One region of the Oerskovia sp. Root22 genome, then DNA from elsewhere that is predicted to be linked to it. Evidence: predicted binding sites of a transcription regulator. Region 1 holds the regulator's gene; each other region holds the start of a gene.

Region 1 (7,835 bases):
TCCGCGCACCGCATCCTCCCGAGCCTCGCGCTCGGCGCGCAGCGAGTTGATCGCGGTCTCGAAGTCCTCGAGCGAGTCGAAGGCCTGGTAGACGCTCGCGAAGCGCAGGTAGGCGACCTCGTCGAGCTCGCGCAGCGGGCCGAGGATGGCCAGGCCGATCTCGTAGGCGTCGAGCTCGGCGCTGCCGCCGGCCCGCAGCGACTCCTCGACGCGCTGGGCCAGCACCGCGAGGTCGTCCTCGTTGACCGGTCGCCCCTGGCAGGCCTTGCGCACGCCCGTCACGATCTTCTCCCGGCTGAACGGCTCGGTCACCCCCGAACGCTTGACCACGGACAGGCTCGCGGTCTCGATCGTGGTGAAGCGCCGGTTGCACGCGGGGCACTGGCGGCGACGGCGGATCGATGCCCCGTCGTCGGAGGTCCGTGAGTCGACGACCCGAGAGTCCGCGTGCCGGCAGAACGGACAGTGCATGGGAAAGGTCTCCTGTGCTGGTCGGCCTGGCTCCGGAGCGGCCGCTCCGGAGGTGCGCCCCGAACGTACGTCGCCCGCTCGGCGACATGCAAGGCGCCCCGCCCCGGGCATCGGTCACAAACGGAGAACGGAGGTGGCCGGCAACCGGCCACCTCCGTCGGGACGCCCCCGTCCCCATCTCACGTCCGCGACTCGCCTCGCAGACGTCGACGCAACTGCGGAGACGCGGCAGTGCGCGCCTCCTCCCCACCGACCGACCCCCCAGCCGGGTTGGTGAGGCAGTACTAACTTAGGGGAACCTAAGGGCAGTGCGCAACCCCTGTCTCACACGCAAACCTGCCGAGACGCGGCACCAGAGCCCCGGCGAGCGCTGGCCTGAACCGCCGGAGCAGCCCGTCACCCCTCGCCCACCGGGAGCAGCAGCTGCTGCCCGACCTCGAGACTGGCCGACGAGAGCCCGTTGAGGGCCATCAGCTCGTCGACGACGTCACGCACGTCCCGGTCGCCCCCGGCCAGCGCTGCGGCGTGCTGCCAGAGCGTCTCGCCGGCCTGGACCGCGTGCACCGTGACCTCGCGCGGCTCCCCCGGGCCCGAGGCGAAGGCCTTGCCGCCCCACAGCACGACGAGCGCCATGAGCCCGAGGACGAGCGCCGTCAGGACGACCCGACCGCGGAGCGTGAGACGGAGGGGACCCTCCGACGCCGGCATCGGCACGGACGCCTGACGCCTCGCCGTACGCCACTCGTCCATCGACACCACTGCGCTCATGTCCACTCCTTCGCCAGGGGTGCCCGAACCGCCTTCCCCGGTCGGTTCGAACACCTGTACGTCGAACATCTGTACGATTTCTATCACCGACTGCACGCGTTGTCGAGACATGCTCGAACATGTGTTTGATTCGTGTCGCGTGGTGACCTACCCTGGACCTGTACCGGTCGTCCGATATGTCGGGCCCCTTCGGGGCGCGCGCAGGCGGCCGGGAGCTCTACCAGGAGGAGGCGGCGCCGCTCTCGGCGCACCCTCCGCAGGACAAGGACCGGAACGGCCGAGCAGGGCGGAGACGACGATGGCGGGACGGGTGGCCGACACCACGGGCAGGCTCGCGAAGGTGCACGAGCTCCCCGACCCTGCGACGGGCGGGGACGGGCTCACTGCGCGTCAGCGCCTGGTCCTCGAGACGATCCGGTCGTCGGTCGAGCAGCGCGGCTACCCGCCGAGCATGCGCGAGATCGGCGAGGCCGTCGGCCTGACCAGCCCGTCGAGCGTCAAGCACCAGCTGACGACGCTCGAGCGCAAGGGCTACCTGCGCCGCGACCCGAATCGTCCTCGGGCCATCGAGGTCGTCCAGACCGACGACTCGCGCGGGATCAGGGCTCTGCCAGGCAGCGGCTTCCCGCGCGTGGAGGGCGTGGATCCCGCCGAGGAGTCCCCCGAGCGCCCCACCCCGTCGTACGTCCCCGTCGTGGGGCGCATCGCGGCCGGTGGCCCCATCCTCGCGGAGCAGGTCGTCGAGGACGTGTTCCCGCTGCCCCGCCAGCTCGTGGGCGACGGTGAGCTCTTCCTGCTGCGCGTGTCGGGAGACTCCATGATCGACGCAGCGATCTGCGACGGCGACTGGGTCGTCGTCCGTCGCCAGCCCGTCGCGGAGAACGGTGAGATCGTGGCCGCGATGATCGACGGCGAGGCGACCGTCAAGACCTTCAAGCGCATCGACGGGCACGTGTGGCTCATGCCGCACAACGAGGCGTACCGCCCGCTGTCCGGCGACGACGCGCAGGTCCTCGGCCGCGTCGTCTCGGTCCTGCGCAGCCTCTGACCTGCTCGCCTCTCGACGCCCCTGTTCCTGCACGACGAAGGGGACGGCCGCACCGGCCGTCCCCTTCGTCGTGCCCCGGGCACCGCCTGTCGGCGGTCCTCGGCCCCCTCGCGGGAGTCAGCTCTGGCGCGTCACAGCCCGAAGCTCTTCGCGACCGCGCGCACCGAGTCCGCGGACGAGCGCAGCCCGGCGAGCTCGATGTCGGACAGCGGGACCTCGATCCGCTCCCCGCACCCTCGCCGCTCCAGCAGCGACGGCACGGACAGGCACACGTCGCTGATCCCGTGGAAGTCGTCGAGGAGCGAGGAGACGGGCAGGACGCGGTGCTCGTCGTCGAGGATCGCCTCGATGATGCGGGTGGCGGCGAGCGCGACCGCATAGTTGGTCGCGCCCTTGCCCTCGATGATGCGGTAGGCCGACTGCACGACCTCGTGCGCGATGTCCTCACGCACCTCGGCGGTGAGCGGCCCACGGCCCGTGAGCCCCTGCCAGTCGAGCAGCGGCACGCCGCTGATGGTCGCCGAGCTCCAGAGCGGGATCTCGCTGTCGCCGTGCTCGCCCGCGATGTAGGCGTGGACGTTCTGCACCGCGACACCGCAGTGCTGCGCGACCAGGAAGCGCAGGCGGGAGGAGTCCAGGACAGTCCCGCTGCCGAAGAGCTGGTTGGACGGCAGCCCCGAGTACTTGAGCGCCGCGTACGTCACGACGTCGACCGGGTTGGTCACCATGATGTAGATCGCGTTGGGCGCGACCTCGACGAGCCCCGGCAGGATGTTGCGGACCAGGGAGATGGTCGCCCCCGCGAGGTCCAGGCGCGTCTGCCCGGGCTTCTGCTTGGCGCCCGCGGTGAAGACGACGACGTCGGCGTCGGCGCACACCGCGACGTCGTCGGAGCCCTCGACCTTGGCCATGGGCATGAACTGGATGCCGTGCTGGAGGTCGAGGACCTCGGCCTCCACCTTGGTCTTGTTGATGTCGAGGAGGCTCACGGTGTGAGCGGCCCCTCGCATGAGCGCCGCGTAGGCGAGGGTCGATCCGACGGAACCTGCGCCGACGATCGCGAGCTTGGTGGTACGGGCGGGCACTGTGCCTCCTGGACGTTGTGCGACGGACCTCGAGCCTCCGCCGGACGGAGACCGCGTCCACCGCGTGGACTGCCGGGTCTCAGCCTAGGGCGGAGAGGCGCTCGAGCGCAGAGAGGACGACACGTCGGTCGGTCGTGGTCCAGAAGTCCGGCATCGACTTGGTCAGGTAGGAACCGTAGCGAGCCGTCGCGAGGCGCGGGTCGAGGACGGCGACGACACCGCGGTCCGCGGTCGACCGGATGAGCCGCCCTGCACCCTGGGCGAGCAGCAGCGCCGCATGGTTGGCCGAGACCTGCATGAAGCCGTTGCCCCCCGCGGCCTCCACTGCGCGGGCGCGGGCCGACTTCACCGGGTCGTCGGGCCGGGGGAACGGGATCCGGTCGATGAGCACGAGCTGACAGCTGGGGCCCGGCACGTCCACGCCCTGCCACAACGAGAGCGTGCCGAACAGGCACGTCTGCGGGTCTGCGGCGAACTCCTTGACGAGCGTGGGCAGCTGGTCGTCGCCCTGGCACAGGACCGGGACGTCGAGCCGTTCGCGCATTGCCTCGGCGACCGCGAGCGCCGCGCGCCGCGACGAGAACAGGCCCAGCGTCCGCCCGCCCGCCGCGGTGATGAGGTCGGCGATCTCGTCGAGCTGCCCGTCGGTGGCCGCCTCGCGGCCGGGCTGGGGCAGGTGCTTGGCGATGTAGAGGATGCCCTGCTGGGGGTAGTCGAACGGGCTGCCGACGTCCAGGCCGCTCCAGGTGGCACCGTCGTCGTCGAGCCCGAGCGAGCGGGCAACGGGGTCGAACGTCCCCCCGAGCGCGAGCGTCGCCGACGTGAAGACGCCCGTGCGCTCGGTCAGGAGGTTGGTTCGGATGAGCCCGGCCACCGCGAGCGGCGCGGCGTGCAGCTTGCTCACGCCGTCCCCGCTCCAGCGGCCGTCCTCGCCGGCGCGCGAGCACCACAGGACGTCGTGCCCCGTGGGGTCCTGCGCCATGCGCTCGGCGATCTCGAAGACCTGGAGCATGGTGGCCTGGGCCATCTTCATCCCGGTGTCCGGCTGCGCCTGGGGCCCGCCCGAGGTGTCCGGCTTGAGCGCGCTGAGCACCGTGCGCGCCGCGTCGCGGACCGCCGCGACGGCCGAGCGCGCGTCGTCGGGCAGGCCGTCCGGGAAGCGCTCCGCGGGCAGCGCGGCGACCACGGTCCCGAACGCGCCGATCGCGAGGTCCAGGTCGGTCGTCTGCACTCCCCCGTGGCGACGTGCGAGCCGCGCGGCGTGCTCGATGATGGGCACCGAGAGGTCCGCGGTCGCAGCGGCCGTGACGCGGTCGCTCAGCTCGTGGGCCTCGTCGACGACGACCACCCCGTGCTCGGGCAGGACGCCGGGCGAGCCCGACGCGGCGATACCGAGCATCGCGTGGTTGGTCACCACGACGTCTGCCTCGCGCGCGCTCGTGCGGGCCTGGTCGGGGAAGCAGTCGTCGATGAGCGGGCACTTGGCCCCCAGGCACTCGAGGGCCGTGACCGAGACCTGCCGCCAGGCCTTGTCCGAGACACCGGGCACCAGGTCGTCGCGGTCCCCCGTCGTGGTCTCCTGGGCCCATTCGCGCAACCGCACGACCTGCTCGCCCAGCGCAGCGGCCCCCGAGGCCGCACCCGGGGCCGGGTGCTCCGCGACGCCCGCGCGCTCACCCCCCGTGGGCAGGTCGAACAGCGTGGGCTCGTCGGCCGGGTAGCCCCCCTCGATCTTGTGCTGGCACAGGTAGTTGTGCCAGCCCTTGAGGAGAGCGATGCGGGGCTCGCGCGGGAGCCTGTCCGCGACGGCCTGGGCGACGAGCGGGAGGTCGCGCGTGATGATCTGGCGCTGGAGCGCGAGGGTCGCGGTCGAGACGATGACCCGCTCGTCCTCGCACACCGCATGGCGCACCGCGGGCACGAGGTAGCCGAGCGACTTCCCGGTGCCGGTGCCCGCCTGGACCAGCAGGTGGTCCGGGCCGCCCGAGCCGTCGATCGCGGTCGCGACGCTCACGGCCATCTGGTGCTGGCCCGCGCGGCGTCCGCCGCCGAGGGCACCGACCGCGAGGTCGAGCAGCTCCTCGACGTCAGGGGTCGCAGAGCCCGTGGTCAGGGTGGTGGTGGTCTCCTCGGGCACCCCGGAAGTCTACGGTGACCCTCCGACACGACGGGCCCGCGGCCGGCGAGGGCCGGGCCGCACGAGGCTCCCGCGAGGCGCCCGGAAGAGCGCCAGACCGCGGCCCCCTGGCACGCGCTGGGGCCCGGCTCCTCTGAGCCCGGGCCCCTGCGCGCTCAGGCGCGGACGGCGACGGCGTGGAGCTCGAGCGCGAGCCCCTCGTCGACCCGGGCGAGCAGGCGCGTGCCCGTCTCGACGTGCTCCTCGAGGTCGATCTCGCCCGTGAGGTGCACGCGGTTGACCAGGTCGCCGCGGTGGTAGGGCACCACGAGGTCGACCGAGACGTCGGGCCGCGGCAGCTCGTCGGAGATGAGCTGGAGCAGGTCGTCGATCCCCTGCCCGGTGTGCGCCGAGACCACGATCGTGCGCCGTTCGCGGCCACGGATGCGCGCCACGACGTCGGGGTCGGCGATGTCGACCTTGTTGAGCACGACGACCTCGAGCACCTGGTCGATGCCCGGGATGTCCGCGAGGACGTGCCGGACCGCGGCGATCTGTCCCTCGGGGTCGGGGTGCGACGCGTCGACCACGTGCAGCAGCAGGTCGGCCTGGCCGACCTCCTCGAGCGTCGAGCGGAACGCCTCGACGAGCTGGTGCGGCAGCGCGCGGACGAACCCGACCGTGTCCGCGAGCGTGTAGACGCGCCCGTCCTCGGTCTGCGCGCGCCGCACCGTGGGGTCGAGCGTCGCGAACAGCGCGTTCTCGACGAGCACGCCGGCGCCGGTCAGCGCGTTGAGCAGGCTCGACTTGCCGGCGTTGGTGTACCCGGCGATCGCGACCGACGGGATGGCGTGGCGCTTGCGCGAGGACCGCTTGGTCTCGCGCGCGGGGGCCATCGCCGCGATCTCGCGCCGCAGCTTGGTCATGCGGTCGCGGATACGACGGCGGTCGAGCTCGATCTTGGTCTCACCGGGTCCGCGCGAGCCCATGCCGGCTCCCGCGCCACCGACCTGGCCACCGGCCTGGCGGGACATCGACTCGCCCCAGCCGCGCAGGCGCGGGAGCAGGTACTCGAGCTGGGCGAGCTCGACCTGCGCCTTGCCCTCCCGGGACTTGGCGTGCTGGGCGAAGATGTCGAGGATCAGCGCGGTCCGGTCGACGACCTTGACCTTGACGATGTCCTCGAGCGCACGCCGCTGCGAGGGGGCGAGCTCGCCGTCGATCACGACCGTGTCCGCTCCCGTGGCTGCGACGACCGCGGCCAGCTCGGCGGCCTTGCCCGAGCCCAGGTACGTCCCGGGGTCCGGCTTCTGGCGACGCTGGAGCACGCCGTCGAGCACCTGGGAGCCCGCCGTCTCGGCGAGCGCCGCGAGCTCGCGCAGCGAGACCTCGGCCTCGGCCGCCGCGGCGTCGCCGCTGCCCGTGTAGAGGCCCACAAGCACGACCTTCTCGAGGCGCAGCTGGCGGTACTCGACCTCGGTGACGTCCTCGAGCTCGGTCGAGAGGTTCGCGACCCGTCGCAGCGCGGTGCGCTCGGCGAGCTCGAGCTGCTCGCCGTCGTAGACGGAGTGCTGGGTGCCCCCCTCGGCGCGCGCGGTCCCCGCCCGAGCGAGCACCCGTGCCACGACGTCTCCGGCGATGTCGCGCTCGGGGCGCTCCACGGTCTCCGGTGAGGTCTCGGGGGTGGGGTTCGCAGGGGTCTGGGTCATGGGCCGCCTTTCAGCTGAGGGTCCGGGCCCCGGGTCCGTGTGACCTGGGCCGGTCGACGTCGTCCGGAAGACGTTCCGGTCGGCATGTCGTACAACAAGCGTGGCACGCCGGATCGTCCCGACGCGAACCTATTCGCCGCGAGCGCAGCCTCTCACGCCCTGCGCGGCGCGTGAACCGTCCACCCGGGACGGTCCCGGGCGGGTCTCCCGATAGGATCGACCCTCGTGACGACCACCCCTGACGCGACGCCCGAGCCCTCCCCGGACCACTACTTCACGGCGCAGCCCGCGTCCGCCGAGGAACGTCGGGAGCTCACGGTCCGGCTCGCGGGACGCGAGGTCACGGTCGAGGTCGCGTCGGGCATCTTCTCCCCGGGCCGCCTGGACCTGGGGACCCAGGTCCTCCTGCGGTCCGTCCCGGACCTCCCGCCCGCTGCGTCCGGGCCCGACGGCGCCGCGCACCTCCTCGACCTGGGCTGCGGCTGGGGCCCGGTCGCCCTGAGCATGGCGATCGAGTCGCCCGGCGCGACCGTGTGGGCGGTCGACGTCAACGAGCGGGCTCTCGACCTGGTGCGGCGCAACGCCGCCCGCCTGGGCCTGGAGAACGTGCGCGCGGTCCGCCCCGAGGACGTCCCCGA
Region 2 (7,835 bases), on a different contig from region 1:
GGCCACCAACCGGCTCGCCGGGGTCGCCGCAGGGGAGCTCGCCGACCTGATCCAGGAGCTGAGCGACCAGATGCACGGGGCGGCCGCCGAGCTCCAGTTCGAGCTCGCGGCGCGCCTGCGCGACGAGATCTCGGGTCTCAAGAAGGAGCTGCGTCAGATGCACTCCGCGACCGCCTGACGGGGATCCGCGTGCCGGCCCCAGGAGCGGGCCGGTTCGAGGGGCGGGATGATCCCGCCGCCCATGACGGTTGTGGAAGGCGTGGGCGACTCGCGGCCGCGATGGCCTATGCTTGCTCGGTTGAAGGGGAGTATTCCCGAACACGGTGATGTCGTCATCACGGTCGACGCAATCGTCGGCCCGGTGTCACCGGTCCAGCACGGCCACCTCTCGCGACCGCCCTCGGGCCGGTCGGTGGTCGTCCACGGGCGGAAGAGACCTTCGGTACTCAGTGCTACGTACCGGAGGTATGTGTGATGGATGTTCCTGTCTGGATGTGGGCCGCGACGATCGGCATCATCGTCGCGATGCTGGCCTTCGACTTCGTGGGTCACGTCCGCACCCCCCACGCCCCGACCCTCAAGGAAGCCTCGTGGTGGTCGGCCGGCTACGTCGGCATCGCGATCCTCTTCGGCGTCGGGATCTGGGCCTACTTCGGCTCGGTCTACGGCGGGGAGTACTTCGCCGGGTACATCACCGAGAAGAGCCTGTCGGTCGACAACCTCTTCGTGTTCGTCCTGATCATGACGAGCTTCCGGGTCCCGCGGCTCTACCAGCAGAAGGTCCTGCTGATCGGCATCACGATCGCCCTGGTCCTGCGCACGATCTTCATCTTCCTGGGCGCCGCGCTCATCGAGAACTTCAGCTGGGTCTTCTACATCTTCGGCGCCTTCCTCATCTACACGGCCTACGCGCAGATCAAGAGCGCGCGGTCGCACGACGAGGAGGAGTACCAGGAGAACGCGGTCCTGCGCCTCACGCGTCGTCTCTTCCCGACGACGGACGCGTACGTCGAGGACAAGATGTTCACGACCATCTCCGGCAAGCGCTACATCACGCCCATGCTCATCGTGATGATCGCGATCGGCAGCGCCGACCTCCTGTTCGCGGTCGACTCGATCCCCGCGATCTTCGGCCTGACGCAGGAGACCTTCCTGGTCTTCGCGGCCAACGCGTTCTCGCTCCTGGGTCTGCGCCAGCTCTACTTCCTCATCGACGGCCTGCTGGACCGTCTCGTCTACCTCGCGTGGGGCCTGGCCGCGATCCTCGGCTTCATCGGGATCAAGCTCCTCATCCACGCGATGCACACCAACGAGATCCCCTTCATCAACGGTGGCGAGCACATCACCTTCCTGCCGGAGATCTCGACCGCCGTCTCGCTCGGCTTCATCGTGGTGACCCTCGCGATCACCACGATCGCGAGCCTCGCGAAGGACCGTAGCGACCGTCGTCGCCTGGAGAAGGAAACCTACTGATGCAGCACGAGCTCCCGTTCTGGTTCGAGGCGGCGTCGCTGACGTCTCTCGTCGTCCTCCTGCTCGTCGACCTGGTGATCGTGGGCCGTCGCCCGCACGTGCCGTCGATGAAGGAGAGCGGCCTGTGGGTGGCGTTCTACGTCGCCCTGGCACTGGTCTTCGGTGGGCTCGTCGCTCTCGTGGGCGGGAGCGCCCCGGCGGTCGAGTTCTACGCGGGCTGGCTCACCGAGTACAGCCTGTCGGTGGACAACCTCTTCGTGTTCGTCATCATCATGACGAGGTTCGCCGTACCCCGTGAGCACCAGCAGAAGGTCCTCATGGTGGGGATCATCGTGGCGCTCGTGCTGCGCGGCGCCTTCATCCTGGCGGGCGCGGCGATCATCGCGCAGTTCGTGTGGGTGTTCTACCTGTTCGGCGCGTTCCTGATCTACACCGCGATCAAGCTGGTCGCGGGCGGGGACGAGCCGGAGGAGTACCAGGAGAACCGGATGATCCGCTCGCTGCGGCGGGTGCTCCCCCTGTCGCAGACGTACGACGGCGGCAGGCTGCGGACCGTGGTCGACGGCAAGAGGCTCTTCACGCCCATGCTCATCGTGTTCCTCGCGATCGGCAGCACGGACCTGCTGTTCGCGTTCGACTCGATCCCCGCGATCTTCGGTCTGACGCAGGACCCGTTCATCGTGTTCACGACGAACGTGTTCGCGCTCATGGGGCTCCGCCAGCTGTACTTCCTGCTGGGGGGTCTCCTGGAGCGCCTGGTCTACCTGCCGATCGGCCTGGCGGTGATCCTGGGCTTCATCGGGGTCAAGCTGATCCTCGAGGCGCTCCACGAGAACACGCTGCCGTTCATCAACGGCGGGCACCACATCGAGGCCGTCCCCACGGTCCCGATCTGGCTCTCGCTCGTGGTGATCGTGGGAGCGCTCGGGGTCACGACGGTCGCGAGCCTGCTGCGCACGCGCGGCCAGGACAAGACGGAGACCGTGCCCGACGACGTCGACGTGGCCTCCTAGTCGGCTCACCCGGCGCACGCTCGGCCCGGTACGCCACGGCCCGCCTCCCCTCGGGGAGGCGGGCCGTCGTGCTGCACGGTCTGGGTCGGGAGCGCGGGCCCGGTCGTGCCGGGCGGGTCCGGGCGCCGCAGGCGGAGCCGCGCGGGCCGTCCCGGGTCAGTTGCGGTCGGACCAGGGGCCGAGCACGGGAACCCAGGGACGGACCGTGCGACGCGTGATGACGTTCTCCCGGGCGAACGGGTCGGCGTCGAGCGTCGCCGCCACTCCGGCCTCGTCGGCGGCCTCGACCAGGAGGAGCGCCCCTGCGGGGTTGGCGACGTCCTGGGCGAGGGGACCGGACGCGAGCAGGGTGCCCTGCTCGAGCAGGTCGCCCAGGAAGGCACGGTGCTCGGGGCGGAACGCGTCGAGGACGGCGGGCTTGTCGGCGTACGTGTAGGTCACGGCGAAGATCGGCATGTCGCTCATTCAAGCACCTCGAACGGCACGGGCCGCCCGTGGTCCGCAGCCGCTGCTACCAGCCTCGTGCGCGCCACTCCTCGAGGTGGGGACGCTCGGTGCCGAGCGTCGTGTCCGCGCCGTGCCCGGGGTAGACCCACGTCGCGTCGTCGAACCTGTCGAAGAGCCTCTCGGTGACGTCGGCGTAGAGGAGTGCGAAGCGTCCAGGGTCCTGCTCGGTGTTGCCCACCCCGCCCGGGAAGAGCGAGTCTCCCGTGAACAGGTGTGCGCGCCCGGGGACGGCCCCGGGTGCGGTGGCGTGCTCGGGCTCGCGGTACGCGAGCGCGACCGACCCAGGTGTGTGGCCGCGCAGGGCGACGACCCCGAGGGTGAGGTGCCCGACGACGAGCGTGTCGCCGTCGTGCAGGGATCTGCCGACGCCGACCTCCGTGGCACGGGTGACGGCATCGGCGTCGGGTTCGCCGACCGCGACCGTGGCTCCCGTGACCGCCACGAGGGACGCGAGCGCGGCGATGTGGTCGCGGTGACGGTGCGTCGTGACGACCATGTCGAGGCGGGCCGAAGGCGAGCCCTCACGGACGAGCTCGGCGAGCCGGTCCGGTTCGGCAGCAGCATCCACCAGGAGCTGGGCTCCGCTCCTCCGGCAGGTCAGGAGGTAGGCGTTGTTGTGCGACGGCCCGACGGCGAGCTTGCGGACCTCGATCTCGTCCAGGACCCGCAGGTCGCTCGGACCTCCGACCGCGACGTCTCCGGTGTATCCCACGAGCCCTCCAGGTTGTTCTGGTCGGTAGCCGGCGGGGTGGCTGAACCGACGGCGCTCGGCTGGTCGTGTGACGAGCCTCTCGTCGAAGTCTGGCACGGCGAGCAGATGGCTCGGAGTGCTGGTCAGGGGCATGGCGCACGCGCCGTCGGCTCGCCGGTCGGGGCGACGCCGGCCGTCCGCGTCTCGAACAGGTGTGCGAATGTCAGGGGCGAGGCATACGATGCTTCGGTGAGCAATCGCCTTGTCATCGCTGGTGCCCGTGAGCACAACCTCCGCAACGTCGACCTCGACCTGCCGAGGGACCAGCTCATCGTCTTCACGGGGCTGTCGGGGTCCGGCAAGTCCTCTCTCGCGTTCGACACGATCTTCGCGGAGGGGCAGCGCCGGTACGTCGAGTCGTTGTCCGCCTACGCCCGTCAGTTCCTGGGGCAGATGGACAAGCCGGACGTCGACTTCATCGAGGGCCTCTCGCCCGCGGTCTCGATCGACCAGAAGTCGACCAACCGCAACCCTCGCTCGACGGTCGGGACCATCACGGAGGTCTACGACTACCTCCGCCTGCTGTTCGCACGCGCCGGGACCCAGCACTGCCCCGTCTGCGGAGAGAAGGTCCAGGCCCAGACGCCGCAGCAGATCGTCGACCGCCTCCTCGAGCTGCCGGAGGGGACTCGCTACCAGGTCCTCGCCCCCGTCGTGCGCGGACGCAAGGGCGAGTACAGCGAGCTCTTCAAGGAGCTCCAGTCCAAGGGGTTCGCGCGTGCCCGCGTCGACGGCGAGGTCGTCCAGCTCACGGACCCGCCCGCGCTCGAGAAGAAGCTCAAGCACGACATCGAGGTCGTGATCGACCGCCTCGTCTCGCGCGAGGGCGTCCAGCGCCGGCTCACGGACTCCGTGGAGACCGCTCTCGGCCTCGCGGGTGGCCTCGTCGTCGTCGAGCTCGTCGACGCGGACGCCGACGACCCGCAGCGCGAGCGCCGGTTCTCCGAGAAGCGTGCGTGCCCCAACGACCACGAGCTCACGCTCGACGAGATCGAGCCGCGTACCTTCTCGTTCAACGCGCCCTACGGGGCGTGCCCCGAGTGCACGGGCATCGGGTTCCGGCTCGAGGTGGACCCGGACCTGGTGATCCCGGACGACGAGAAGTCGCTCGCCGAGGGAGCCGTCGCTCCCTGGGCCCAGATCTCCTCCGAGTACTTCAACCGCGTCCTGACCGCTCTCGCCTCGGACCTGGGGTTCTCCATGGACGTGCCCTGGCGCGCGCTGCCGCAGCGCGCGCAGCAGGCCGTCCTCTACGGCCAGAACCACGAGGTCCACGTCCGCTACAAGAACCGCTGGGGCCGCGAGCGTCAGTACTCGACCGGCTTCGAGGGCGTCGTGACCTTCCTGGAGCGCCGTCACGGCGAGACCGAGTCGGAGTGGTCCAAGGAGAAGTACGAGGCGTACATGCGCGAGACGCCGTGCCCCGTCTGCCAGGGCACGCGCCTCAAGCCCGAGGTCCTCGCGGTCAAGGTCGGCGACAAGTCGATCGCCGAGGTCTGCCGCCTGCCGCTGCGCGAGGCCGCGGCCTTCCTCGGCTCGCTCGAGCTCGGCACACGCCAGAAGGCCATCGCGACCGAGGTGCTCAAGGAGATCGACGCCCGCCTGGGCTTCCTGCTCGACGTGGGCCTCGACTACCTCTCGCTCGAGCGCCCCGCCGGGACCCTCTCGGGCGGTGAGGCGCAGCGCATCCGGCTCGCGACGCAGATCGGCTCGGGGCTCGTCGGCGTGCTGTACGTCCTCGACGAGCCGAGCATCGGTCTGCACCAGCGGGACAACCGGCGGCTCATCGACACGCTCACCCGGCTCCGCGACCTGGGCAACACGCTCATCGTCGTCGAGCACGACGAGGACACCATCCGTGCCGCCGACTGGATCGTGGACATCGGCCCCGGGGCGGGGGAGCACGGCGGGCGCGTGATCCACTCGGGCGACTACGCGGGACTCCTCGAGGCCCCCGAGTCCGTCACGGGTGCCTACCTCGCCGGGCGCCGCAGCATCCCCCTGCCGGCGACGCGTCGTCCCGTGGACAAGAGCCGTCAGGTCACGGTCATCGGTGCGCGCGAGCACAACCTCGAGGGCATCGACGTGAGCTTCCCGCTCGGCACGCTGACCGCGGTCACGGGGGTCTCTGGCTCGGGCAAGTCCACGCTCGTCAACTCGATCCTCTACACGGTGCTCGCGAACGAGCTCAACGGGGCACGGCAGGTCGCCGGCCGGCACCGACGCATCACCGGGCTCGAGAACCTCGACAAGGTGGTCCACGTCGACCAGGGGCCCATCGGGCGCACGCCGCGGTCCAACCCTGCGACGTACACGGGGGTCTGGGACCACGTCCGCAAGCTCTTCGCGGAGACCAGCGAGGCCAAGGTGCGGGGTTACACACCCGGCCGGTTCTCGTTCAACGTCAAGGGCGGGCGCTGCGAGGCGTGCTCGGGCGACGGGACCATCAAGATCGAGATGAACTTCCTGCCGGACGTCTACGTCCCGTGCGAGGTCTGCCACGGTGCCCGCTACAACCGCGAGACGCTCGAGGTGCACTTCAAGGGCAAGACCGTCGCCGACGTCCTCGACATGCCCATCGAGGAGGCGTCGGAGTTCTTCGCCGCGGTGCCCACGATCTCGCGGCATCTCAAGACGCTCTCCGAGGTCGGTCTGGGGTACGTGCGCCTGGGACAGCCCGCGCCTACGCTCTCGGGCGGCGAGGCGCAGCGCGTCAAGCTGGCCAGCGAGCTGCAGAAGCGCTCGACGGGCCGCACCATCTACGTGCTGGACGAGCCCACGACGGGACTGCACTTCGAGGACATCCGCAAGCTCCTCGCGGTGCTCCAGTCGCTCGTGGACAAGGGCAACTCGGTGCTCGTGATCGAGCACAACCTGGACGTCATCAAGAACGCCGACTGGGTCATCGACATGGGTCCTGAGGGCGGATCGGGCGGAGGCCGGGTCATCGCCGAGGGCACGCCCGAGCAGGTGGCGGCCGTCGCCGCGAGCCACACGGGCCGCTTCCTCGCCGAGGTGCTCCCGGGGGACCCGATCCCGGTCGCGCCGCTGCCGAAGAAGGCCGCGGCAGCCAAGGCGCCCGCTGCCAAGGCGCCTCGGAAGACTCCGGTGCGCAAAGCAACGGCCGCGGCCTCGAAGTCCTCGGCGGCCGTGAAGGCGTCGGTGGATGCATCCGACGACGACGCACGCGAGAGCGCCTGACGCGCGGCGTCGCGCTCACGCAGCCGGGCGGTCAGGCTGCGTGCGTGCGCAGCGGCGCGGGTTCGAGCAGCACCGGGAAGTTCACGGACCGGGCCAGGAAGCAGTGGTCGTGGGCCCGGCGGTGGACCTCGGCGACGGCCTCGTCGGTGACCTGGGGCCCGTCGTCGACGACGACGTGCGGGTGCAGCGTGACGTCGGTGAACTGACCGGCCCCCGCCGACTCGACGCGCATGGTGCCGGTGACCTCGTCCGAGTATTCGCGCACCACGATCCCCGCGGCCGAGGCGAGGTGCAGGAACCACAGCATGTGGCACTGCGAGAGGCTCGCGACGAACAGCTCCTCGGGGCTGTACCGACCGGGGTCTCCGCGGAACGCCGGGTCGGCGGACCCCGGGAGCGTCGGGCGACCCGCGAGGTCTATCTCGTGGTCGCGGCTGTACGCGGTGTAGGTCGTGGTTCCGGTCTGGCCTGCGCCGGTCCAGCGGACGGTCGCGGCATAGGAGTGAAGGGCGCCCATGCGGTCACCCTAGCGCCACGGGCCGTCGCATGTGTGACGGGCGTCACGGTGGACGGGTCCGGTCGCGGGGCACCCGGGGTGTGGGTGGGCTGACCTAGGCTGGCGGACATGGCAGATCCGTCCTCGTACCGCCCCGCCCCGGGAGAGATCCCCACGTCGCCCGGTGTCTACCGGTTCCGCGACGAGCACGGTCGCGTGATCTACGTGGGCAAGGCCAAGAACCTGCGGGCACGTCTCGGGAGCTACTTCCAGGACCTGACGAACCTCCACTACCGCACCCAGACCATGGTTACCACGGCCGCGTCGGTCGAGTGGACGGTGGTCGGGACCGAGGTCGAGGCGCTCGCGCTCGAGTACTCGTGGATCAAGGAGT
Region 3 (7,835 bases), on a different contig from region 1:
TCGTCCGCCGTCAGGCGGTCGGTCTGGACGCGGATGGCGCTGCCGCCGACCGTCGTGACGCGCGGCACCTCGGCGGGGGCGACCTCGGACACGGCGTCGATCGCGGGCTGCTGGCTCGTGTCGCTGACGTTCGAGACGACGAACTCGGAGCCGCCACGGAAGTCGATGCCGAGGTTGAAGCCCTTGGTGAGCAGGACCCCGAACGACAGGAGCACCATGACGATCGCGACGATGTAGAAGCGGCGGCGGTTGCCGACGATCTGGTAGGACTTGCGCCCCGTGTAGAGGTCGTTGCCCCACTGGGCGAATCCCTGCGCCATCAGAGGTTCTCCTCGTTCTTGTCGCCCTCGGTCGAGGAGTCGGTGGTGGTCGAGCCGGACTCGGCCGCGCGCCGTGCGGCCGCGCGGCGCTCGGCGATCGTCTGCCGGGTCCCCTCGCCCGCCGTGGCGGTGCCGACGCTCGCGCCGACCTTCTCCCGCGTGGGGCTGCCGAAGGGTTCGTCGCTCGACGCGTCGCTCACGGGTGCGTCCTGGGTGCCTTCGGCGCCCGGCCGGGCGACCCGTCCGCGCCCGGCGTACCGGGCGCTCGCGCCGAGGCGGCGCGGGTCGAGGCCCGAGGCAGGGTGCCCGTTCGCGAAGAACTTGGTGCGTGCGAGCAGCTGCATGACAGGGTGCGTGAACATGAAGACGACGATCAGGTCGATCAGCGTCGTCAGACCCAGCGTGAACGCGAAGCCGCGCACGCCGCCCACGGCGAGGAAGTACAGCACGACCGCGGCGAGGAAGTTGACCGCGTCCGAGGCCAGGATGGTGCGCCGTGCGCGGTCCCAGCCCTTCTCGACGGCCGAGTTCAGGGTGCGTCCGTCGCGCAGCTCGTCGCGGATGCGTTCGAAGTACACGATGAACGAGTCCGCGGTGATGCCGATCGCGACGATGATGCCCGCGACGCCGGGCAGGGAGAGCCGGTACCCGATCGTCCAGGACAGCAGCAGGATCACCCCGAAGGTGAGCACGGCCGCGATGCCGAGCGAGGCCACCGTGACCAGGCCGAGGGCCCGGTACTGGAAGAGCGAGTAGATGACGACCAGCAGCAGTCCGATCGCGCCGGCGATGAGGCCCTTCTCGAGCTGCTCGCTGCCGAGCGTCGCGGAGATCTGCTGCTCGCTCTGGACCTCGAAGGTCAGCGGGAGCGAACCGAAGTTGAGCTGGTTGGCCAGCAGCGCGGCGCTCTCGCGGGTGAAGTTGCCGGAGATCTCGGCCTTGCCGTCCTGGATCGCGACGTTGGCCGTCGGGGCGGAGATGACGAGCCCGTCGAGGACCATGGCGAACGCGTTCTGCGGGGCAGGCAGCGCGACCAGGCGCGTGGTGGTGTCGCGGAAGGCCTTGGTGCCCTCGGCGTTGAACTCGATGTTGACGACCCACTGGCCGGTGCTGACGCCCTGGGCCGTGGTGCCGAGGCCCGAGCTCGCGTTGGAGATCTCGGTGCCCTCGATCTCGACCGGGCCCAGGATGTACTTGACCGTGCCGTCGTCGGCGCACGTGACGAGCGGGGCGTCGGCGTCGTCACCGGTGCCGCCCGTCAGGTTCTTGGGGTCGGTGCAGTCGAGCGCGTCGAACTGGGCCTGGATCTCCGGGGTGATCTGGGCCAGGTCGCTGGGGCTCGTGGGGGTCACGGGCGCGGTGGGCTCGGTGGGCTCCTCGGCCGGCGTCTCGGAGGCCACCGGGGTGGGTGCTCCGTACGTCAGGACCGGGCGGAAGCGCATCTGCGCGGACTTCCGCACGAGGTCGAGCGTCTCGTCGCTCGGGGTGCCGGGCAGCCCGACGACGATGTTCTTGCCCTGGCTGGTGATCTCGGCCTCGGTGACTCCCGAGGAGTCGACACGCTGGCGGATCACGTTGATCGCCTGCTGGATCGTCTCGTCGGTGACCTGCCCCTCGGAGGCGATCGGCGTCAGGATGATCTGCGTGCCGCCCTCCAGGTCGAGGGCGAGTCCGGGCGTGGTGCTCGCGTCCGACCACTTGGTGCCGGCGAAGATCGACGCGAACAACGCGACGATCAGTACAGCGAGGATCACCAGGGTACGTACGGGCCTGGCGCGTCGTGTGTTGGAGGTGGCCAACTATCCGTCTCTTCTCGTGCGCGCGACATCGAGCGTGCGATGACGCGGATCGACGTCGCGCCCCGGGATCGGGGCGCGACGTGTGTCACTTGCTGTCGGTGCCGTCGTCCCGCTTGTCCCCCGGCTTGTCCGTCAGTCCGGACAGGTCGTCCGGGACGTCGAGCACGTCGTCGACCGTCGAGGTCGAGTCGGTGTCCCCCAGGACCGAGCCGTCCTCGTCGTCCTCTGCCGGGTCCTCGGCGACGGGCGGCTCGACGAGCTTGGCGATCGCTGCCCGCAGCCAGCGGGACTGGTTGCCGGGGGTGGACTCGATCGTGATGATGTCCTTCTCCTCGTCGACCGCGACGATGGTGCCGAACAGGCCCGAACCGGTCATGACCTCCTGGCCGGGGGCCAGGTTGGTCCGGAAGGCTGCTGCTTCCTTCTGGGCCTTGCGCGACCGGCTGGTCATGAGGAACATCGCACCTGCGGCGAGGGCGAGGATGAGGATGAGACTGAAGTCCATGACGGGGTAACCGATTCCTGTTCTGTGCTGGGATCTGCGCGGCAGTCTAGGCGCACGCGTACGGATCACCAACGAACCGTACGACCGTGGAGTTCCGCCGCTCAGACTCCCCCAGTCTAGGCCCCGGTGTCGAACAGGGTTCGCCCCGTCCGTCCCGAGCCGTTCCGTCCCCCTGTCAGGCCGCCCGGGCCGCGGGGCGCGAGGGGGTCGGGGGGTGTGAGCCCGAGGTGCGCCCAGGCGGCCGCGGTCGCGACGCGCCCGCGCGGGGTGCGCCCGATCAGCCCTTCGCGCACGAGGAACGGCTCGACGACGGTCTCGACGGTCTCCGCCTCCTCGCCCACGGTCACGGCCAGGGTGCTCAGCCCCACGGGGCCGCCGTTGAAGCGCGTGCACAGCGCGCCGAGCACGGCCCGGTCGAGGCGGTCCATGCCGAGCTCGTCGACCTCGTAGACCTCGAGCGCCGCCCGCGCGGCCCGCAGGTCCAGCGAGCCGTCGCCGCGCACCTGGGCCCAGTCGCGCACGCGGCGCAGCAGGCGGTTGGCGATGCGGGGGGTGCCGCGCGAGCGGCCGGCGATCTCGTGGGCGGCGTCGGCGTCGAGCCGGACGCCGAGCAGGCCGGCCGAGCGGACCAGGACGCGTTGGAGCTCGTCGGGCGAGTAGAAGTCGAGGTGCCCGGTGAACCCGAACCGGTCGCGCAGCGGCGCGGGCAGCAGCCCGGCGCGCGTGGTGGCGCCCACGACCGTGAACGGCGGCAGGGCCAGCGGGATCGCGCTCGCCCCCGCTCCCTTGCCCACGACCACGTCGACCCGGAAGTCCTCCATGGCGACGTAGAGCAGCTCCTCGGCGGGGCGCGCGAGCCGGTGGATCTCGTCGATGAACAGGACCTCGCCCTCCTCGAGGGAGGACAGGACCGCGGCGAGGTCGCCCGCGTGCTGGATCGCGGGGCCCGACGTCACCCGCAGGGACGCGCCGAGCTCGGCCGCGATGATCATGGCGAGGGTTGTCTTGCCGAGCCCGGGAGGGCCCGAGAGCAGGACGTGGTCGGGGGTCGCTCCGCGGGCCAGCGCGGCCTGCAGCACCAGGGAGAGCTGGTCGCGCACGACGAGCTGGCCGACGAACTCCTCGAGCCGCCGGGGACGCAGCGCGGCCTCGGCCGCGCGCTCGAGGTCGTCCGCGGCCGGCGCCACGATCCGCTCGGACGTGAAGGGCTCCTCGCCCTCGGCGTACCCGACCCGGTCGAAGTCACCCACGGGGGCCGCCCAGGACGCGCAGCGAGGCGCGCAGGGCGCCGGCGATCTCGTCGGGGGCGACGACGTCGACGCCGGCCTGGGCCAGGACCGTGGCGAGCGCGTCCTCGGCGGCCTTGGGGTTCCAGCCGAGCCCCACGAGCGCCTGGACGACCTGGTCGCGCTGGTCGTCGACCACGGCGGCGCCCGTGCCTGCCGCCTCCTCGGCGGTCCCGTCGCCGGTGCCCGTGGGGGCCCCGAGCCTGTCGCCGAGCTCGAGCGCGATGCGCTGGGCGCCCTTGCGCCCGATACCGGGCACGCGCATGAGCGCGGCGATGTCCTCGGAGGCCACGGCGCGGCGCAGGGCGTCGGGCGTGTGGACAGCGAGCATCGCCAGGGCCAGGCGCGGGCCGACGCCGCTGACGGTCTGCACGGCCTCGAAGACGGTGCGCTCGTCGTCGTCGGCGAACCCGAACAGGGTGAACGAGTCCTCGCGCACGACCATGCTCGTGGACAGGCGGGCCGCCTCGCCCACGCGCAGCGTGGACAGGGTCGCGGGGGTCGCGTGCACGAGGTACCCCACGGCTCCCCCGGCGCCGCCCACCTCGATGACAGCGCGGTCCAGGCGGACGTTCGCCACCGTTCCCGACAGCGAAGCGATCACTGTGCCTCCATGCATCCTCGCGGGCCCCGGCCGCGCGCGACCGATCCCGAACACCTGTACGAAACTGCGGCCACTCTAGCAACGGGCGGGCGTGCGCCCGGGTGAGCCTCGCCGTCGGGCACCTCGACGCACCGCGCTCCCCCGGCACGTGCCCCTGCCGCGGGCACCTAGCGGCGCGGGCCGCGCGAGGCCTGCTCTGCCGCGGCCCACGCCCGCTGGGCAGGGGTGAGCTGGTGGCGGTCGCCGCCCTGCAGCGCGCCCGCGGGGCGCCACATGTGGCAGATCGCCAGCGCCAGGGCGTCGGCGGCGTCCGCGGGCTTGGGCAGCTCGGCCAGGCCCAGGATGCGCGCGACCATGCGCTGGACCTGGACCTTGTCCGCCCGGCCCGTGCCGGTCACGGCCGCCTTGACCTCGCTGGGGGTGTGCATCGCGACCGGGACCCCGCGCCGGGCCGCGGCGACCATCGCGAGCCCCGCGACCTGCGCGGTGCCCATGACGGTGCTCACGTTGTGCTGGGCGAAGACCCGCTCGACGGCCACGACGTCCGGGACGTGCTCGTCCATCCAGGCGTCCAGGCGCTGGGAGATCGTGAGCAGGCGCAGGTCCACCGACATGTCCGGGGGGCTCTGCAGGACCCCGACCGCGACCATCTGCGCGCGCCGCCCGGGCAACGAGTCGACGACGCCCACGCCGCAGCGGGTCAGGCCTGGGTCCACTCCGAGCACGCGCACGCGCTCACCTTCTCACGCGCCACCCACGACCAAGGGCTCCCACGCGAGCGGTCGCGCGGGAGCCCTTGGTCACACCGGGTGGTGGGTCAGTCGTCGTTCTCGAGCTCGGCCATGACCTCGTCGCTCGCGGTGAAGTTCGCGTAGACGTTCTGCACGTCGTCGCTGTCCTCGAGCGCGTCGATCAGGCGCAGGATCTTGCGGGCGCCCTCGGCGTCGACCTCGACCTCCATGGACGGGTGGAAGACCACGTCCGCGGAGTCGTACTCGATGCCGGCGTCCTGCAGCGCGGTGCGGACCGCGACCAGGTCGGTGGCCTCGGTGAGGACCTCGAACGTGTCGCCCTCGTCCGTGACCTCCTCGCCGCCCGCCTCCAGGACGGCCTCCATCACGTCGTCCTCGGTGGTGCCCTCCTTGGGGACCACGATGACGCCCTTGCGGGAGAACAGGTAGGACACCGAGCCCGGGTCCGCGAGCTGGCCCCCGTTGCGCGTGAACGCGATGCGGACCTCCGCGGCGGCACGGTTCTTGTTGTCCGTGAGGCACTCGACCAGGACGGCGATGCCGCCCGTGCCGTAGCCCTCGTACATGATCGTCTGGTAGTCGGCGCCGCCGGCTTCCTGGCCCGAGCCGCGCTTGAGGGCGCGGTCGATGTTGTCGTTGGGGACCGAGGACTTCTTGGCCTTCTGGACGGCGTCGAAGAGCGTGGGGTTACCGGCGAGGTCCCCGCCGCCCGTGCGGGCCGCGACCTCGATGTTCTTGATGAGCTTGGCGAACAGCTTGCCGCGCTTGGCGTCGATCACGGCCTTCTTGTGCTTGGTCGTAGCCCACTTGGAGTGTCCTGACATACCCCTGTTACTCCTTCACGATTGCGACGAAGAGCTCGTGCACCCGCGCATCGCCCGTGATCTCGGGGTGGAAGGAGGTGGCGAGCAACGTTCCCTGACGTACTGCGACGATTCTACCTGCGTCTTCGCCCGCGCCCGCGGCGGGCACCGCGCCCGGCGCAGCGGGCACGGAGGCGCCCCGGTGGCGCGTGCGCGCCAGGACCTGGACCCCCGGGCCGGCCTGCTCGACCCACGGGGCCCGGATGAACGCGGCGGGCACGGGCCCGCCCGGCACCCCGGTCATCTCCACGGACGACTCGAACGAGTCGACCTGACGCCCGAACGCGTTGCGGCGCACCGTGACGTCCAGGCCACCGAGGGTCTGCTGGTCGTGGGTCGCCCCCAGCACCCGGTCCGCGAGCAGGATCATGCCCGCGCACGAGCCGTACACCGGCAGACCTGCGGCGATCGCGGCCCGCAGCGGGTCGAACAGCTCGAAGATCCGCAGCAGCTTGTCGATCGTCGTCGACTCACCGCCGGGGAGCACGAGGCCGTCGAGCGCGGCGAGCTCGGTGGGGCGCCGCACGGTGACGGCGCGCGCACCGGCCACCTCGAGGGCGGCCACGTGCTCACGGACGTCGCCCTGCAGGGCGAGGACTCCAATGACCGGTTTCACGATCGCCCATCGTACGCGCCGCCCGCCGCGCGGTGCGGGGGTGCCCGACGACGGCGCTCGCGGCCGGAGGGCGGGTGCGGCCCGGACGCGGGGCCGGGTCCGAGCGCCCCGGTCGGGCGCGGCGCGCCTCGGGACGCGGGTGCCGTACGGCACCCGCGTCCTCCGCGCGGTGCGGCGTGGTCGGCTACTCGGTGGCCTCACCGAGGTGGCGGGTCCGTCCGTCCCACCCGTCGAGGAGCGGCTCGAGGAGGTCGGGCAGCCCGGCGGGGAAGACCTCGATGGTGACCTCGCGCAGCTCGGCCAGGGCCCACCAGTGCATCTCGTCGACGACGTCGTGCTCGATCTGGGTCCAGCCCTCGCGCGTCAGGGGCACCGCGGCCTGGGTGCTGGTGATGCGGGCGAGGTAGAAGACCTCGTCCTGGCGGCAGCGTTCGCGGTAGAAGTCGAAGACGGCCGACCGGGTCCACACGGGGCCCTGCAGGTCGGCGGGGTCCAGGCGCAGGCCCGTCTCCTCGAGGACCTCGCGCACGGCGGCGTCACGGTCGCTCTCGCCGGGCTCGATCCCGCCGCCGACCGTGAACCACCAGGACCGCTCGGGCTGGTCGGTGTCGTGGCCGCGGGCGAGCAGGACGCGCCCGGCGTCGTCGAGCAGCAGGACGCGCGCCCCGCGCCGGTGGCGCATGCCGTCGGCGCCCAGGACCCAGTCGGGTCCGAGGGAGCTGGGCGGCCCCGGAGTGGCAGACGCCGCCGGGGCGGGCGCGACGGGTGCGCCCGCCCCGGTCGGGACGCGGCCGGGGGGCCGGCCTGGCGTGCTGGTCATCGTGGGGTCACCGGACCAGCAGCGGGGCGGGAGTCACCAGCCGCGCTCGGCCAGGCGGTGCGGGACGGGGATGTCGTCGACGTTGATGCCGACCATGGCCTCGCCCAGGCCGCGCGAGACGTCCGCGAGCACGGCCGGGTCGTCGTAGAACGTGGTGGCCTTGACGATCGCCGCGGCGCGCTGGGCGGGGTTGCCGGACTTGAAGATGCCCGAGCCGACGAACACGCCCTCCGCGCCGAGCTGCATCATCATCGCCGCGTCGGCCGGGGT

The links. Region 1 encodes LexA, which represses DNA repair genes until DNA is damaged. Its sites were predicted from a motif close to TCGAACANNTGTTCGA; they were not measured.
Region 2: a site for LexA is predicted at 3,889-3,904, ahead of uvrA (excinuclease ABC subunit UvrA). Genes of this name have one in related genera too.
Region 3: a site for LexA is predicted at 4,561-4,576, ahead of ruvA (Holliday junction branch migration protein RuvA). Genes of this name have one in related genera too.

Annotation. Positions count from the first base shown of each region.
Region 1 is NZ_LMIL01000007.1:101,884-109,718, forward strand. Features, by position in the region: gene nrdR (transcriptional regulator NrdR) at 1-471, opposite strand, end outside; gene ASE15_RS05315 (LysM peptidoglycan-binding domain-containing protein) at 868-1,239, opposite strand; gene lexA (transcriptional repressor LexA) at 1,538-2,287, shown strand; gene ASE15_RS05325 (L-lactate dehydrogenase) at 2,419-3,372, opposite strand; gene ASE15_RS05330 (ATP-dependent DNA helicase) at 3,452-5,509, opposite strand; gene hflX (GTPase HflX) at 5,665-7,197, opposite strand; gene ASE15_RS05340 (class I SAM-dependent methyltransferase) at 7,423-7,835, shown strand, end outside.
Region 2 is NZ_LMIL01000004.1:42,905-50,739, reverse strand. Features, by position in the region: gene uvrB (excinuclease ABC subunit UvrB) at 1-178, shown strand, start outside; gene ASE15_RS04605 (TerC family protein) at 475-1,473, shown strand; gene ASE15_RS04600 (TerC family protein) at 1,473-2,486, shown strand; gene ASE15_RS04595 (YciI family protein) at 2,643-2,951, opposite strand; gene ASE15_RS04590 (MBL fold metallo-hydrolase) at 2,998-3,705, opposite strand; gene uvrA (excinuclease ABC subunit UvrA) at 3,934-6,945, shown strand; gene ASE15_RS04580 (OsmC family protein) at 6,977-7,462, opposite strand; gene uvrC (excinuclease ABC subunit UvrC) at 7,571-7,835, shown strand, end outside.
Region 3 is NZ_LMIL01000009.1:549,046-556,880, reverse strand. Features, by position in the region: gene secF (protein translocase subunit SecF) at 1-320, opposite strand, end outside; gene secD (protein translocase subunit SecD) at 320-2,074, opposite strand; gene yajC (preprotein translocase subunit YajC) at 2,205-2,624, opposite strand; gene ruvB (Holliday junction branch migration DNA helicase RuvB) at 2,741-3,814, opposite strand; gene ruvA (Holliday junction branch migration protein RuvA) at 3,867-4,514, opposite strand; gene ruvC (crossover junction endodeoxyribonuclease RuvC) at 4,682-5,245, opposite strand; gene ASE15_RS12940 (YebC/PmpR family DNA-binding transcriptional regulator) at 5,332-6,090, opposite strand; gene pdxT (pyridoxal 5'-phosphate synthase glutaminase subunit PdxT) at 6,098-6,748, opposite strand; gene ASE15_RS12930 (NUDIX hydrolase) at 6,930-7,565, opposite strand; gene pdxS (pyridoxal 5'-phosphate synthase lyase subunit PdxS) at 7,599-7,835, opposite strand, start outside.